3 regions of the Paenibacillus sp. YPG26 genome follow, and region 3 is predicted to be linked to each of the others. Evidence: predicted binding sites of a transcription regulator. Region 3 holds the regulator's gene; each other region holds the start of a gene.
The links. Region 3 encodes LexA, which represses DNA repair genes until DNA is damaged. Its sites were predicted from a motif close to CGAACATATGTTCG; they were not measured.

Region 1 (4,770 bases), 930 kb from region 3:
CGCAAGGTCGTGGCGCAGATGAAACAACTGCCGGAGAAGAACCGGTTCGTCCGCGGTCTGGTCAGCTGGGTAGGCTTCCGCCAGACCGCGGTGGAGTATGAACGGGAGGAACGTTTTGCCGGGGAGACCAAGTATCCCCTCAGACGGATGGTCAAGCTGTCTTTGGACGGAATCATGTCCTTCTCCTACAAACCGCTGAAGCTGGCAGGCTACGCGGGAATGACGCTGTCCATTCTCGGATTCGTCTACCTCCTGTATGTTCTGTATCTCGCCTTATTTACGGGAGCAACAAGCAAAGGCTGGCCTTCCCTCATTGGGATCATGCTGGTGTTCGATGGATTTGTGCTGATTATGCTCGGGGTGCTCGGAGAATATATCGGCCGGATCTATGATGAGACCAAGGGGCGGCCGCTCTATATTGTGAATGAACTGCACGGGATCCACCAGCAGGAGGGCAAGCTCGCTCAAGAGCGCTTAACCAAGGTATGAACAGCAGAATTATTAGGCTGATGCGCTTCGGGCTGGTGGGACTCCTTAATACCGGAATTGATCTGGCTGTGTTCACACTCCTCATCTGGGTGAGCACCCCTGTTATTCCCGCCCAAGTCTTGTCCTACAGCTGCGGCGTACTGAACAGCTATATTCTGAACAGCAGATGGACTTTTCGTGAGGAACGTAATCAGAACAGGAAGGATGAGCTTCTCCGGTTTGTGCTGGTCAATCTTGCGGCATTAACGATATCCACGTTCGTACTAAATACGCTGTCCGCCAGCACGGGAATGAATCTTGCCCTCTGTAAGCTGGCTGCCACGGCAGTAAGCATCCTCGTTAATTATGCGGGAAGCCGTTATCTTGTGTTCGGGCAACAACAGACTAGAGATCAACATGGACAGGAGTGAACCCATATGAAAGTCAGAAAAGCCGTAATTCCCGCCGCCGGACTCGGCACCCGCTTCCTGCCGGCAACCAAAGCACAGCCCAAGGAAATGCTCCCGATCGTCGACAAGCCGGCGATTCAATATATTGTGGAAGAAGCAGTGCAGTCCGGAATTGAGAGCATCATTATCGTAACCGGACGCAACAAGAAATCAATCGAGGACCACTTCGATAAGTCCGTTGAACTGGAACGCATCCTGAAGGAGAAGGGCAAGCAGGATCTGCTGCTTGAGGTTCAGGCCATCAGTGAGCTCGCAGGAATTCATTATATCCGGCAAAAGGAACCGCTGGGCCTGGGCCATGCCATCCTCTGCGCCAGGCAATTCATCGGAGATGAGCCGTTCGCCGTTCTGCTTGGAGACGATATTATGGTCTCCGAGCCTCCGGCTCTTAGACAGCTGATCTCCGTGTTCGAAGAGACTGCGAAGCCTGTAATCGGCGTCAAGCCGGTCCCGATATCCGATGTAAGCAAATACGGCATCATCGATCCTTCCACCGCAGAAGGTGGACTTTATCAGGTGAGAGGACTGGTGGAGAAGCCTTCTCCCGAACAGGCGCCCTCTCAAATGGCTGTGATGGGCCGGTACATCCTTCAGCCTTCCATCTTCTCCGTGCTGGAGCAGATCGACCGGGGAGCCGGCGGGGAATACCAGCTTACAGATGCGCTGCATAAAATTTGCGGTACAGAAGGGCTGCTTGCTCTTGAACTCGCCGGGAAGAGATATGATATCGGTGACAAATTCGGCTATATTCAGGCTACCCTGGAGATCGGGCTTAACCAGGAAGAACTGTATCCGCTGCTTATGCCCTATTTGAAGCAGCTTGTTCATCAGTAAGGCTGCTAGAGCTCTTTCGACAAGCCGGGAAATGGATTCGGCATAACTTATGTCCATTTTGACCAAGCATTCTATATGGAACCTTAACGATCAGTGCCCTCTTGCAGCTGCAGCACAAGGGGACACTGATTATTTTATCTGCACCATTTCATAACATACTCCTTCTCGCCTGTGGAGCTGTCTACTTCTTCATGGTCAATAACAAAGCCGTGCTTAAGGTAAAAGCTCAGTGCTGGACCATTCTTCTGATAGACTTTCAGTGTCAAGCTGTCCCTGAGCTGCTTGGCCTTGGTAAGCAGTTCTGACCCCCACCCCTCGTTCTGAACACGAGGATCGATAAATATAGCTGCGAGGTAATTATCGACGAGAGAGAGAAACCCTCCAATTCTCGGAGGCTCCCCGATTTCAATAATATAGTTCTCGGACATAGGGAGCCATTTGTTCTCCATATCTGGCAGTCCAGCTTCCCAATGTTCCCGCTCCACAAAAGAATGTGCTGCCAAAGTGGCATTTAACCAAATAAGTGTTAATGCTTCAAACTCTGTTTTCTTCGCTAGACGAATCTTAGGCATATTGGTTCTGTTACCCTCCATGTCTGCTGGTTATTTTAGCTTGATACAAGTTCCTCTAACCGTGAGCATTATAAATAATTCGAATTCGAAAACAGGCGCTACACTGATACCAGGTTGGACAATGCAGCACAGTAGACAACAGGGCGTCCACTTATATTCTTGCCGCGGCTGGTTAATTCCTGCTGTGGAAGATGTACATATAACAGGATTTTATTTACATTGATTTAGATTTGGCGAACTGGATATAATACAAACATGTGTTCGCGTATATATTTGTGAACGTATCTTAGCGAGTAGGAGATGGGAGGATCGGGTTATGGCAGGGAAGCTGGAGGCGAATGGATTATGGGAATCGTCAAGGATGATGCTGCCGGAGCACAAGGAGGCGATTATTCGGGCAGGCCGCGAGCGGAATCGCCGCACAAAGCCAATTGTGGATGCCCAAGAGCTGGAGCTGATTGAGCGCGTGCTGAGTGAATCGTTCAGAGCCCGTACAGTGGTCACAGTCAGGCTGTGGGGGGAATATGAAGATACGGAGCTGCGCGGTGTCGTCACTTCTATTCATACCCACAGCCGTGAGATCAAGCTGCAGCTGGGTGAGGATTGGCAGTGGATCAAGATCAGGGAGATTATCGGGGCCTCCAGATAGCGGATCATTGGTATAATTTGAACTCCATCTTTGAATAATAAGATTTGAATTTCAAAGTCAGGAGTGAAGACCTCATGCAAGCCGCAAAAAAAGGGATGATCACATTATTCGCAGCTTTGGTTATAAGTATGCTGGGTGCGGGGAATTTGGCTATGGCGGAGCCTTCCTATGCGGAGTGGGGCAGAGTGGCTGTCCTGGAGACGAAGAAGAAGTATAATGCCGACATTACCGACTATAAGCATATCGGCAGGAAGGCGATCAGAGATTCTATCTATGAAGAGCAGTTCAAGTTAATCGTGAAGAAGCCTTCCAAGGAATTTGGTGTCTATGTAAGTGTACAGTTCAATGAAGATACCGGAGAACTGCTGGACATCAAATACAAAGAAGCTGCTGAATAGGGATCATAGCGATGATAGGGATAAGAACAGCTGAATAATGAGAATAAAGCCGGAGCTCGCAGGGAGCCCCGGCTTTTCATCGTAAGCACGTATTCAGTAAGCACGTATTCAGTAAGCACGTATTCAATAAGCAAGTGTTAACCGAGCAGAATGCTCATCAATAAGTCTGCAAGGCAGTTAAGCAATTAAGCCAGAGAGGTCCCTGAGAATACGATAGGTCCGATTACATTAGCCCTGTTGAAATTGAAGTTGTTCGAGACGGAAGCTTGAAGTGTATAGGAGTGATAGCCGGCCGGGGCCGTGGTATCCACGAACGAGAAGCTGATCGTCTCCAAGGCATTGAGGGTGAAAATCGTGGTCTGGGAGTTGGCGATCTCTGTCACATCACGAATCAGGGAGATGAGCACGGTGGGGCTTCCGGCAGTAGCCTGTACCCCTAAGCTAACGTGAAGCTCGACAACACCGCCCAGATTAGTAAGCAGACCGAAATTGGCCAGAGTGTTGGCACTTGGGATAGCTACTAGCGGAATGTTGGTAGACTGGGTGAAGCTGTTGGGAACGCTGCGGCCAAAATCAATAATAGAAAGAGTCATATCAATCACCTCCAAATGTGGAATACCTGCATATCTACCATATGCTTGTGATCTGCTTATTCTTGTATATCAGCCATGATAGGTGATAGGATCCTGAACTTTTTGCCATTTGGCCTGTTCGTCTTAGAATTATTCGCATATTTTAAATGGAGGGGGTACAGGTTGGTATAAAAGCGCCCGCAATGCAGAAGGGGGAGAACGGGAGATGCCCTACACGACTGGAGCCATATACAATCCTTCAACAGGGCCAACCGCTGCAGGCCAAATTCTGGTGAGCTGTATTAATGATTCCATTAACCTTACAGCAAATATCGAGCTCGAAGTATTCCAATGGGGAAGTGTCGACGGACCACGGGTGCCGCTGGGACATAACTTGATTGCCCTGCCGCCGCAGGCTACCCAAAATTTCAGATACGCCATCAACGCAGGCGGGTTTTATGAAGTACAGATGGATTATTTCAGCGCAACAAGCGCAGTGGTTCATGTGTATACTCTGGATGCTGTTGGCGGAGTTGTACAGAGAGTCCTGCAGTCTGAAATGAGCCAAATTGACAGATTGACGAATCTCCCTTAAAAGAGGAAGGAGATGAGGTGATTGCCGGTTGTAAATGTAACGGCGGCTTTGCCAGGGAATCATTTCGAGCCCTCGATCGCTGTTAATTCGGTATTATCCAATTTCATGTGTGTGGTATATGTGGATGACAGCTTGGGCACGGCGCGAATCGGCGTATCCATATCGTCAAATGGGGGGCAGACCTGGAGCAGCAGCATTCTCCCACAGCCGAG
Region 2 (4,770 bases), 500 kb from region 3:
GCTTGTCCACTGCCGCTTCGGCTTCCCTCACACATTCATCAGAAGACAGGCTGCCCCAGCTTCGGTTCTGTTCCTTGAAGGTAACCGCCATCGCACTTAATGCCGCATGGAAGAGCTGACCGATATCCGGAGCTTTAAGACGGTAGAGCTGCCGCTCTCTAAGCTTCAATCCATGTGAGGCAAAATGAGAGAATGGACAGGATGCGAACCGTTCCATCCGGGAGACGCTGGTCCGCAGTCTTTTCCCGTATAATTTGCGGCTGGTATTCGGCGTTAGGGTATGGGTCCGATTACGGTACTCGAGTGATCCAAGCAGTTGACGCAGCTTCCCGTTCCACTCGGGCCTAGCTCTATACCATTCCAGGACTTCCCACCAGACTGGTGCTATTTCCGTTCCCGTCTTCCATAGGCGCAGCTGGCCGATCAACTCCGTAAGTGTCGGGGATGGATAAGTGATTCTTGCCAAGTCATCTGTCTCTTCTCTTGAAGCTGTCCGTTCCTGAATCCCTTCGCGCAGAGCAGGGAATATAGTGTATAGATGTCTAATCACCTCGGAAGGCAGCAGCGGCTTCCCGTCCTCATCTGCGGACGGATAACTCACCCGGAGCGAGCAGCTTGCAGCGGACAGTGCATGATAGACAAGAAACCTCTCATCCAGCAGCTGGCGTGTAATCCCTGGTGAGAGCTGCATTCCTGTCTTCGCCAGCACGCTTCTCTCCTGATCCGTCAATATTCCTTCTTCCTGAATCAGAGACGGCATGACACCTTCGTTAACCCCAAGCAGGAAGACATGCCGCACATGACTGGTACGTGTTCTGTCGGTGGAGCCGATCAGAACCTGATCCAGAGTAGGCGGTACCAGAGCCAGCTTGAGGCCTTCCAGACCCGTGTTCAGAATCCCTGCAAAGATCTCATTGCTTAATGTCTCATCGCCCATCATCTCAACCATCTGATCAAGCAGGTCAAGGATAGCTCCCCACAGCTGCCTGTGCTCCATCGCCTCCTGGGGATGCCCCTTCGCAAGAGCACGGTGAGCAAGCAGATCCAGCCGCTGCGGAGCTTCAATGTCCTCAAGAAGACGGTAGACGGCTTCGCACTTCTCGCGAATGGTCTTCCCTTTCTTAAACCGCTTCTCAAATGCCCCTAGAGGAACGGCAATCGCATGACGGCAGAGCTCGATCCTAACCATGCCGCTCGAACCTGAGGCTTCTTCTGCAGCGGCCAAAGTTTCGAGCGAGAGGCTTGGTCTTCCTTTCCAAGGCCGCTGATCCGTCCATCTGGACCCGTGAATCCCGCTTGCCAGAACATAATTCTCAAGCGCGTCCATATCACTTCTCGTAATTGATTCATCTAACGGGAGTACGAAGTCTGTCTTGACACAGCGGAACACATCATCATATTTCCAATATTTCTGCACCACATCCAGGGAAGCCCGAACATATTCAATAAGCGGATGATGCAGCATCGAACGTTTCTGGTCGAGAAAGTAAGGTATATCATAATCCTCAAATACTGAAGCCGCGATATGTTCATAATCGCTTATATTTCTCACAAATACCGCCATATCCCGCCACCGGGCTCCGTGTTCCTGCACCAGATTACGAATGGCACGGGCGGTCTCTTCCACTTCCGCCCTGCGGTCAGGTGCTGCGTGCAGGCTCAGGCTGCGGCGGAAATCCGAAGGAAGCTCCCCTTTCCACCGGATACGCCGCTCATAAGCGGACTCCAGATGAGCAAGCGTCTCGCTCTGAACGAACCGTGGGAATGGCTTGGTATCTAATACCACTGTGTCGTCAACCTCAACGGACAGAGACTCGGCCAGGGCTCTCAGCTTCATGTAAGCCAATGCTGTGGGATGGAACAAGTCAAGATCATGGGGCGGCGTTCCATTGTCATAAGGCTTGTCGAGCGTCAGCGATATCCGTACCTTGGCTGCCGTTCTCATGAGCTGCCCAATCGCCTCATATTCTTTCGGGGTGAATGTATAGAAGCCGTCGATCCAAATTTCGGCATGGCTCAAAAAGGAAGATTTAGCCGCACCTTCAGCCAGCTTGATCACATGATCCTCTGCGTCCACGTAATGATGCGACAGTTCCTCCTCAAACTCCTTATAGAGCAGCGACAGATCGTGCAGCTTGTCCTTAAGCAGAGAGGACTCCTCTCCGGTGCCTTGAAGCTGGGAATGGTGATATTCAAGCACAGCAGCATCTCCGGCATACTTCTTGAACTCGGTATAGAGTGTATTCAAGCGGTCAATCAGCCCCAGCTGATCCCCCGCATTCTTGTACAATCTGAGCTCATTTCTGCGGCGCCGCATAATTTTGTACAGCAGCATCCTTTTTCCCTCATCACTAATAGGAATCAGAGCTGAACCGCCCGTCTCCTGCATAACCCGAAGCGCTAACCTGCGGAAGCCAAGCACCTGAGCCCGGATGGTTCCACTTAACTCTTCGCTCTCTGTGAGCGCGCGTTCTATTTGAAATGTTCCTTGTTCAGGAACCAATATAATGATTGGAGGGCCCATCGGGTCCTCGCGCAGTCTCGTACGAACCTGTTCCAGCACCAGGCTGCTCTTCCCGCTGCCGGACCGGCCAATGATAAATTGAAGTGACATTTACAGGCCTCCTGCCCAAATTCCCGTCTATATCCGCTAATCTTACACGGACAAATATGCCTCCTATTATATCACATAGAGTCCCTTAAGTAGAGAACGTATGTTTGTAAAATTTGGGTCCAGGCTCAGGAACCCGCCGCTGCGATAGGGTTGGAATATCAGGTAGATATAGGCTGCTGTGCGCCGCCAAAAGAGTAATCTGTGGGCTTCAAATAAAAAAGGGCTTCTCAACTAAATCGAGAGCCCTTTTTACTATAACTTTCAACGTACGCGGCAAGCGTTTTATAGACTATTCTTGCTTCGAACCTCGAAGACAGCGAACTTCAGATAATGCCCTTCCTCAACGCCCAGAATTTGCGGGTGGTCCTTGCCTGCTGCCCGCCATTCCACCAGACGAAGCACCTTGCCGGCATCGGCTGCCGCATCGAGAATAGTCTCCAGGAACAGCTCAGGGCGCATATGGTACGAGCAGCTTGCCGTTACCAGATAACCGCCTTCATTTACCAGCTTCATTCCATGCAGATTAATGTCCTTATAACCCCGGACAGCTCCCTTAACCGCGCTCTTCGTCTTGGCGAAGGCTGGCGGATCCAGAATCACCACATCCCATGTACGTCCGCCGCCCGCAGTCATTGGCACCGAAGTATCAGCCTTGCTTGCTGCAGCTTGGGCCCGGGCTTTACGTTCATCTGCCCCTTTTACCTGTTCACGAAGATAGTCGAAAGCGTCGGCAACAACGAATTCCACACGTTCACCGAACCCGTTCAGCTCCACATTGGCTTTGGCACTCTCAATTGCATGGGCCGAGATATCCAGACAGGTAACCTTTTTCGCACCGTATTTGCACGCATGCAGAGTGAAACTTCCCGTATGGGAAAAACACTCCAGTACTGTTGCCCCATCCCAGTATGGGAAAGTAACTTCTTTGCCCTTGCTGTTGACTGGAATCAGCCTGGTCTCACCCTGGTCGCCAGCAGCCTCTTGCAGAGTAATCCCGCTGCGGGCTCCCCAGCCTGTCATCAATGGTTCAATGGAGGCGCGGTTCTCTCGCTGATCGAAGAAATAGCCTGTCTTCTGGCCCTCTTCAATATCAACAGAGATAACCAGGCCATTCTCCATTACGGTCACATGCCGTGGACATGTGCCGTACAGCGGCCCCTTGATCTGTTCGAGCCCCTCCATCTCACGTACGCTGACATCACTTCGTTCATAGATACCCTGAGGCTTCACGACCTCAACCAGTGCCTTAACGATCTGATCACGACGAAGATCCATTCCAAGAGTTAATACCTGGATGACGAGTACATCGCCAAAGCGGTCGACAACCAGCCCGGGCAGGAAATCAGCCTCGCCATACACAAGACGGTATGCATTCTCAGACACAAAACGTTCCCTCAGCTGGAGACATTCCTTGAACCTTCTGGTGAAGAAGGCCTCATCCATCTCCTCAACCGGTTGATAAGACACAACTCTTACTGTGATCTGGGACTTGGGGTTGTAGTATCCTGTCGCCAGATATTTGCGCTGATGATTCAGAATCTCAACCAGCTCACCCGGCTGAGCTTCCCCTTCAATGGTCTCAATCTCATTGTTATAAATCCAGGGATGTCCCTGTTCCAGCCTCTTTCTCCGGCTGCGCGACAAGATTACGGATGCCAACAAATATCACTCCATTTTCTTCATAAATTATAACTCAAGCCAGTTCAAGGCTTGTCATGCTTGTATTACTCTCCGCATAACTTAACAGTAAGACGCTTGCAACAACACAGAAGGAGGGATTCATCCTGCTGCTTCGTGAAATTATTATCCCACTGACACTCGGACTCTCCCTCTTTATGTTCGGTATGAAAATTATGGAGTCCGCCCTTCATGCATGGGCAGGCCCTCTGCTGACCAAGCTGCTGAACGCATCCACAATCACACCCTTGAAGGGGATGATATTCAGCACCTTGGTCACCGCCGTGCTGCAGAGCAGTACGGCCGTCACCGTGATGACAATCGGGCTTGTGAATGCAGGCCTCTTAACTTACGCGCGAACGCTTGGGATCATACTCGGGGGAAATATCGGCACGTGTCTGACCACGGAGCTTATAGCCTTTAATTTCACCCAAATCGGGGTTCCCATGCTGATTGTCTCTGCCGTATGCTGGGCAGCT
Region 3 (4,770 bases):
ATTCGCAGTGAAGTGATTACCGAAGCCCTTGGCGATCATGCACTATCCCACTTCTATGAACTCAAAGAAATTGAGTGGGATATGTTCCGCACTCAAGTTCACCAATGGGAACGTGACCAATATATTACTTTGTACTAAGATTGAGAGAACCCCTGGCGCTTTAAGCGGCAGGGGTTCTTTTTTAGTGGAAATTCCAACCAGACATAATACAATTCCCACGATCCCGCCTAACTGGACCATAACCAAGTATGCCTCGCATCGCTCAGAATCTCCTTCAACCTTCCATCCTTCATTAATATACCATCCCCAGTATGGCTTAAATAACTGAACCACGCCAAGAGATAAGGTTGTGGGCCTAATAGGAGCACCATTTGATCATCCACTTATTAAATATAACGTCAAAGCTAGTGAATTATTCCAGATGGGCATCTAACAGAACGTTAACTACTGTTCGTCTGCTCGGTAGATTGAGAGGCGCGGCCAAATACGATCCCATTGCTTTTGGTCCATCCGTTGTTCGTATACTCGCAACCTTTCAGGAGTGGCCTTGAAGAAAGGAGTTGGTTGTACTTGAAGATCAATAAGGTCTTGAATTCCCCAAGGGGCAGTCAGTATAACAGCTCCGCTAGAGCTTAAGGAAATCCCAATAGAAGTGGCTGTCTCTGGGAATTTAGATATGGCATCTTCACTTGATTTGTAGGGTGGAAGGTTGTTAGGTATATGCATGCGCGCTTGATTCTTGATAGACCAAGGGAGGCCTGGTTGAATGGATAGCAGCCTCTGTTCCAACTCCTTCTCATATGCCTCATTCGGATTATTTGGATCAAAGAAGATTACATCAATGTCAGCGAGAGGGGTAGGACTGGAATAACCATGCACAACATCCCAGAGCTTCGAGCGGATGGCGCCCGCACAGATCCACCAATCCGGCAGCTCTAATCTGGCAGCAGCCTTTAGCAGGCTTAACATCCATTCATCATGTTCAATTAGACAGATAATGTCCTCTTCAGTACAAAACAGCATAGGTACCCCCTTATTCACGTTAAGAACATACGTTCTAATAATTATAGTCCTCAATAATTTTTAAGTAAATAGAGAATTGACTATCTCTCCTAATCTAGTAATAGCATACATTGTAATATACTCTATCGGACAGGAGGAAGGATGATGGAATCCGGTGAGCTATCAACCATTGAGAAGCTGCTGCCGCTTGCTGAGAAGTATGGTCTCGCGGTTCTTCTTACCTTTATCCTGCTTATGGTATTGATTGTCCTTGTTAGAATGATAATTAAGGGAGATTTGGTGCCAAGGAGACTGCTGGATAAAGCTGAAGAGGATCGGGATCGGCTGCAAGCGATTCTGGACAAGGAACGAGAAGAATTGTGGGAACCGGTACTGGATGTGTTCAAGAGTATTAAGAAGGTAGAAAAGAATGAGGGGAGTGATACCGCATGTGGTGGTACAGATGGATCGAACTAATGCTGCAGCAGCAACGAAGCAAGGAGGAGGACCTGCACCAAGCCTCGCGGCGGATCACCGTATCCATCGAGCGCTACAGAAGCTTGTCTCGCGAGATCCAGGCGGAGATAAGGAAGAATCATTTTGCTAAGCAGCTGATTTACCGCAATCATAATGAGAAATAACTAGGCAATAGAAGGATGAATAGGGGAAATTTGTATTAGTAAAATAGGAGATGATATACTTCCCTTAACAAGTTAAAGGGAGGTTGCTAACTACCGTGAAGCTGTTGAAAATTATTATTGGTTATATTCCCGCTATCGCCATTGCATTTGTTCTAAGTCTTTTTATTGGTATCTTTGTCTTCCAGCCCTATAAGGTTGACGGTCAATCGATGGAGCCGACACTGCAGGATGAGCAAAGAGCATACACCTCCAAGCTTGCCCGAACCTTCTCACACATGCCAGCTTATGAAGATATTGTTGTGATTGACAGCAGGGTGAACCGTGAGCGTTCATTCATGGACAATATTGTGGAGCACCCTTTGATCCAGCTGATAAATGGTACCACAAATGATCATATCTTCTTCATTAAGCGGGTGATCGGCAAGCCTGGGGATGTGATTGAAATTAAGAATCAACAGGTGTATCGAAACGGCGATGCTTTGGTTGAGCCTTATATCAAAGAGAAAATGAATCCTTCCGAAGACAGGAAATGGATTATTCCGGATAACCATATTTTTGTCTTAGGGGATAACAGGAATATTAGTAGGGATAGTAGAGAACTAGGCCCAATTCCATTTGATCACGTCATGGGTATTGAACAATTCAAATAGTATTATAAATAGTGAAAAGAGGATGCCCGAGCGGCATCCTCTTCTTTGTGGTTGTATGAAGGGAAGAATCAGGAAGGTTAATGAATGTCGCGAAACAGCCCGACGACTTTGCCCAGAATGGTAACATGCTTGAGGCGAAGAGGTTCGTACGTAGGGTTCTCGGGTTGAAGGCGAATATGGTCTTTCTCTTTGTAGAAGGTCTTCACTGTTGCCTCGTCATCTTCCGTCATAGCCACAACAATATCGCCATTCTCGGCGGTCTGTTGCTGACGAACGATAACAAAGTCACCATTATGGATACCTGCCTCGATCATGCTGTCGCCCATGACAGAGAGCATAAATACTTCTTTATCACTCACGAAATGGTTAGGGAGAGGGAAATAGTCTTCAATATTCTCTGTGGCTGTAATGGGTACGCCCGCTGTTACTTTACCGATAACAGGCACGCGCGCAACCGTATGTGCGAAGAGATTATAATTGTCTGCATCCTCTTGACCCAGCAGTTCAATTGCCCGCGGCTTGGTAGGGTCTCTTCTAATGAAACCTTTCTTCTCCAGCCTGTCCAGATGACCATGAACCGTGGAGCTGGAAGCTAGTCCAACTGCTTCTCCAATCTCTCTTACGGAGGGAGGGTAACCTTTCAATCTGACTTCATTTCTTATAAATTCAAGGATCGCCTGTTGGCGACTGGATACTTTAGACATATGATATCAACCCCATTTAGTAACGTTTGGAAAAATTATAACATAGAACTACCGTTCGTACAAACGTAAGTTCTAAATGGTTCTAAAATTAAAGCGAACAATTGTTCTAAAAAACTATTGAACGAAACAAGTGTTCGTGTTATATTAATTTCAGAAACAAGAACAAACGTTTGGAGTGAGAGAACATGTTAAGATATTCTACATACCAAAGTATTCATGAATCAATTCCTGCCGAGCCCAGCAGACATAAATTTAATTTGGAACACTTGATGTCCAAAGTCATATATGTTCGGGTTGCCGCCCTAGTATTACTCATCGCTGTAACCTGTACGGGGATGATTACAGCCTTTGCTTCCTCAAGCAACCATTCCGGTTCAACCGAGCTTCCTCAGGTCATCGTACAGCCTGGCGATTCTTTATGGAGCATTGCCTCCGCCCACAAGACGGACGACCAAGACATTCGGGACGTTATAAGTAGTATTAAAGAAGTGAACCAGCTGCCAACCAGTGAAATTCAAGCTGGGGATGTACTTGCAATCCCTGTGAATTGATCAATTGCTATAATCCAATCAGATTAACTGACAAGAGAGTTTTTCAAGGATTTGACATGCCTTGACAAGCTCTTTTTCTCATGTCAAAGTAAGAGTTAATGCCTTAACTGAAGGAGGAGTCACGCATGGATATTGATAGCTTGGTACAGCGCATCAACGAGCTTGCGCGTAAACATAAAGAGTCAGGACTGACTGAGGAAGAAACGGTTGAGAGAGCTGAGCTGCGGGAAATTTATCTGCAGAATATTCGCAGAAACTTCCGTCAACAATTGGATTCAATAGAAATTGTAGATAAATAATTAGTCCGGCCTTTGGCCGGAAGTACATACTTTCATTTAACTAACTTATTACATGGTGGACGATTTCATGATTTCAAGAGGGGGGCAAGTAATGAAGTACGCCTATCTAGGAACAAGTGGTCTGGCAGTGTCGAAGTTATGTTTGGGCACCATGACCTTCGGTGGGACAACCAGTGAGAAGGACTCTATGGCAATGATCCACCGGTTCCTTGATCTTGGAGGGAACTTTATTGATACCGCAGATGTATATACTGGCGGCCAATCAGAAGAAATTGTAGGTAATAGTATTCGTGACCGCAGATCAGAAGTTATTCTAGCCAGCAAGGTGAGGATGTCTACCGCTGGGCATGTGAACGGCCAAGGTGCCTCCCGCAAGCATATCATGGACGGCATTGAGGCAAGTCTGAGAAGGCTTGGAACAGATTATATCGATCTGTACCAAATTCATGTATGGGATCAAGCTACCCCGGTAGAGGAGACGCTTCGAGCACTTGATGATCTGGTCACATCAGGTAAAGTACGATATATTGGCTGTTCGAATTATTTATCCTGGCAGTTGATGAAGAGTCTGGCTGTGAGTGAGATGAGGGGCTGCGCCCGGTATGTGTCACTTCAGCAGCAATATAGTCTGCTTAATCGTGAGGCCGACAGAGAAATGATGTCTCTTTGTCTGGAAGAGAATGTGGGCATTATACCATGGGCACCTCTGGGCGGTGGATTCCTCACGAACCGGTATTCACGGGGACCAAAGCCAGATCAAGGGCGGCTCAGTGCGGCCAATGGCGGTGAGAGCTCGTGGGAATACAGGGCTACGGAGAAGAATTTTGACATCCTTGAGCAGGTGGTTAAGATCTCCGAGGAGGTCAATCGCACTCCTTCTCAGGTTGCCCTTAATTGGCTAATGGGTCATGAGGGAATCACTT

Region 1: a site for LexA is predicted at 2,595-2,608, ahead of LDO05_RS13515 (YolD-like family protein). Genes of this name have one in related genera too.
Region 2: a site for LexA is predicted at 2,708-2,721, ahead of addB (helicase-exonuclease AddAB subunit AddB). Genes of this name have one in related genera too.

Annotation. Positions count from the first base shown of each region.
Region 1 covers NZ_CP084530.1:2,862,859-2,867,628, reverse strand. The annotation lists gene LDO05_RS13535 (glycosyltransferase family 2 protein) at 1-489, shown strand, start outside; gene LDO05_RS13530 (GtrA family protein) at 486-899, shown strand; gene galU (UTP--glucose-1-phosphate uridylyltransferase GalU) at 906-1,772, shown strand; gene LDO05_RS13520 (GNAT family N-acetyltransferase) at 1,907-2,365, opposite strand; gene LDO05_RS13515 (YolD-like family protein) at 2,661-2,993, shown strand; gene LDO05_RS13510 (DUF3889 domain-containing protein) at 3,068-3,391, shown strand; gene LDO05_RS13505 (hypothetical protein) at 3,577-3,984, opposite strand; gene LDO05_RS13500 (hypothetical protein) at 4,190-4,558, shown strand; gene LDO05_RS13495 (exo-alpha-sialidase) at 4,580-4,770, shown strand, end outside.
Region 2 covers NZ_CP084530.1:1,428,192-1,432,961, reverse strand. The annotation lists gene addB (helicase-exonuclease AddAB subunit AddB) at 1-2,614, opposite strand, end outside; gene LDO05_RS06590 (class I SAM-dependent rRNA methyltransferase) at 2,897-4,273, opposite strand; gene LDO05_RS06585 (Na/Pi cotransporter family protein) at 4,402-4,770, shown strand, end outside.
Region 3 covers NZ_CP084530.1:1,928,195-1,932,964, forward strand. The annotation lists gene glnA (type I glutamate--ammonia ligase) at 1-138, shown strand, start outside; gene LDO05_RS18980 (DUF6199 family natural product biosynthesis protein) at 43-333, opposite strand; gene LDO05_RS09060 (nucleotidyltransferase family protein) at 445-1,023, opposite strand; gene LDO05_RS09065 (hypothetical protein) at 1,165-1,479, shown strand; gene LDO05_RS09070 (hypothetical protein) at 1,479-1,643, shown strand; gene lepB (signal peptidase I) at 1,748-2,293, shown strand; gene lexA (transcriptional repressor LexA) at 2,371-2,997, opposite strand; gene LDO05_RS09085 (LysM peptidoglycan-binding domain-containing protein) at 3,183-3,548, shown strand; gene LDO05_RS09090 (DUF896 domain-containing protein) at 3,674-3,847, shown strand; gene LDO05_RS09095 (aldo/keto reductase) at 3,939-4,770, shown strand, end outside.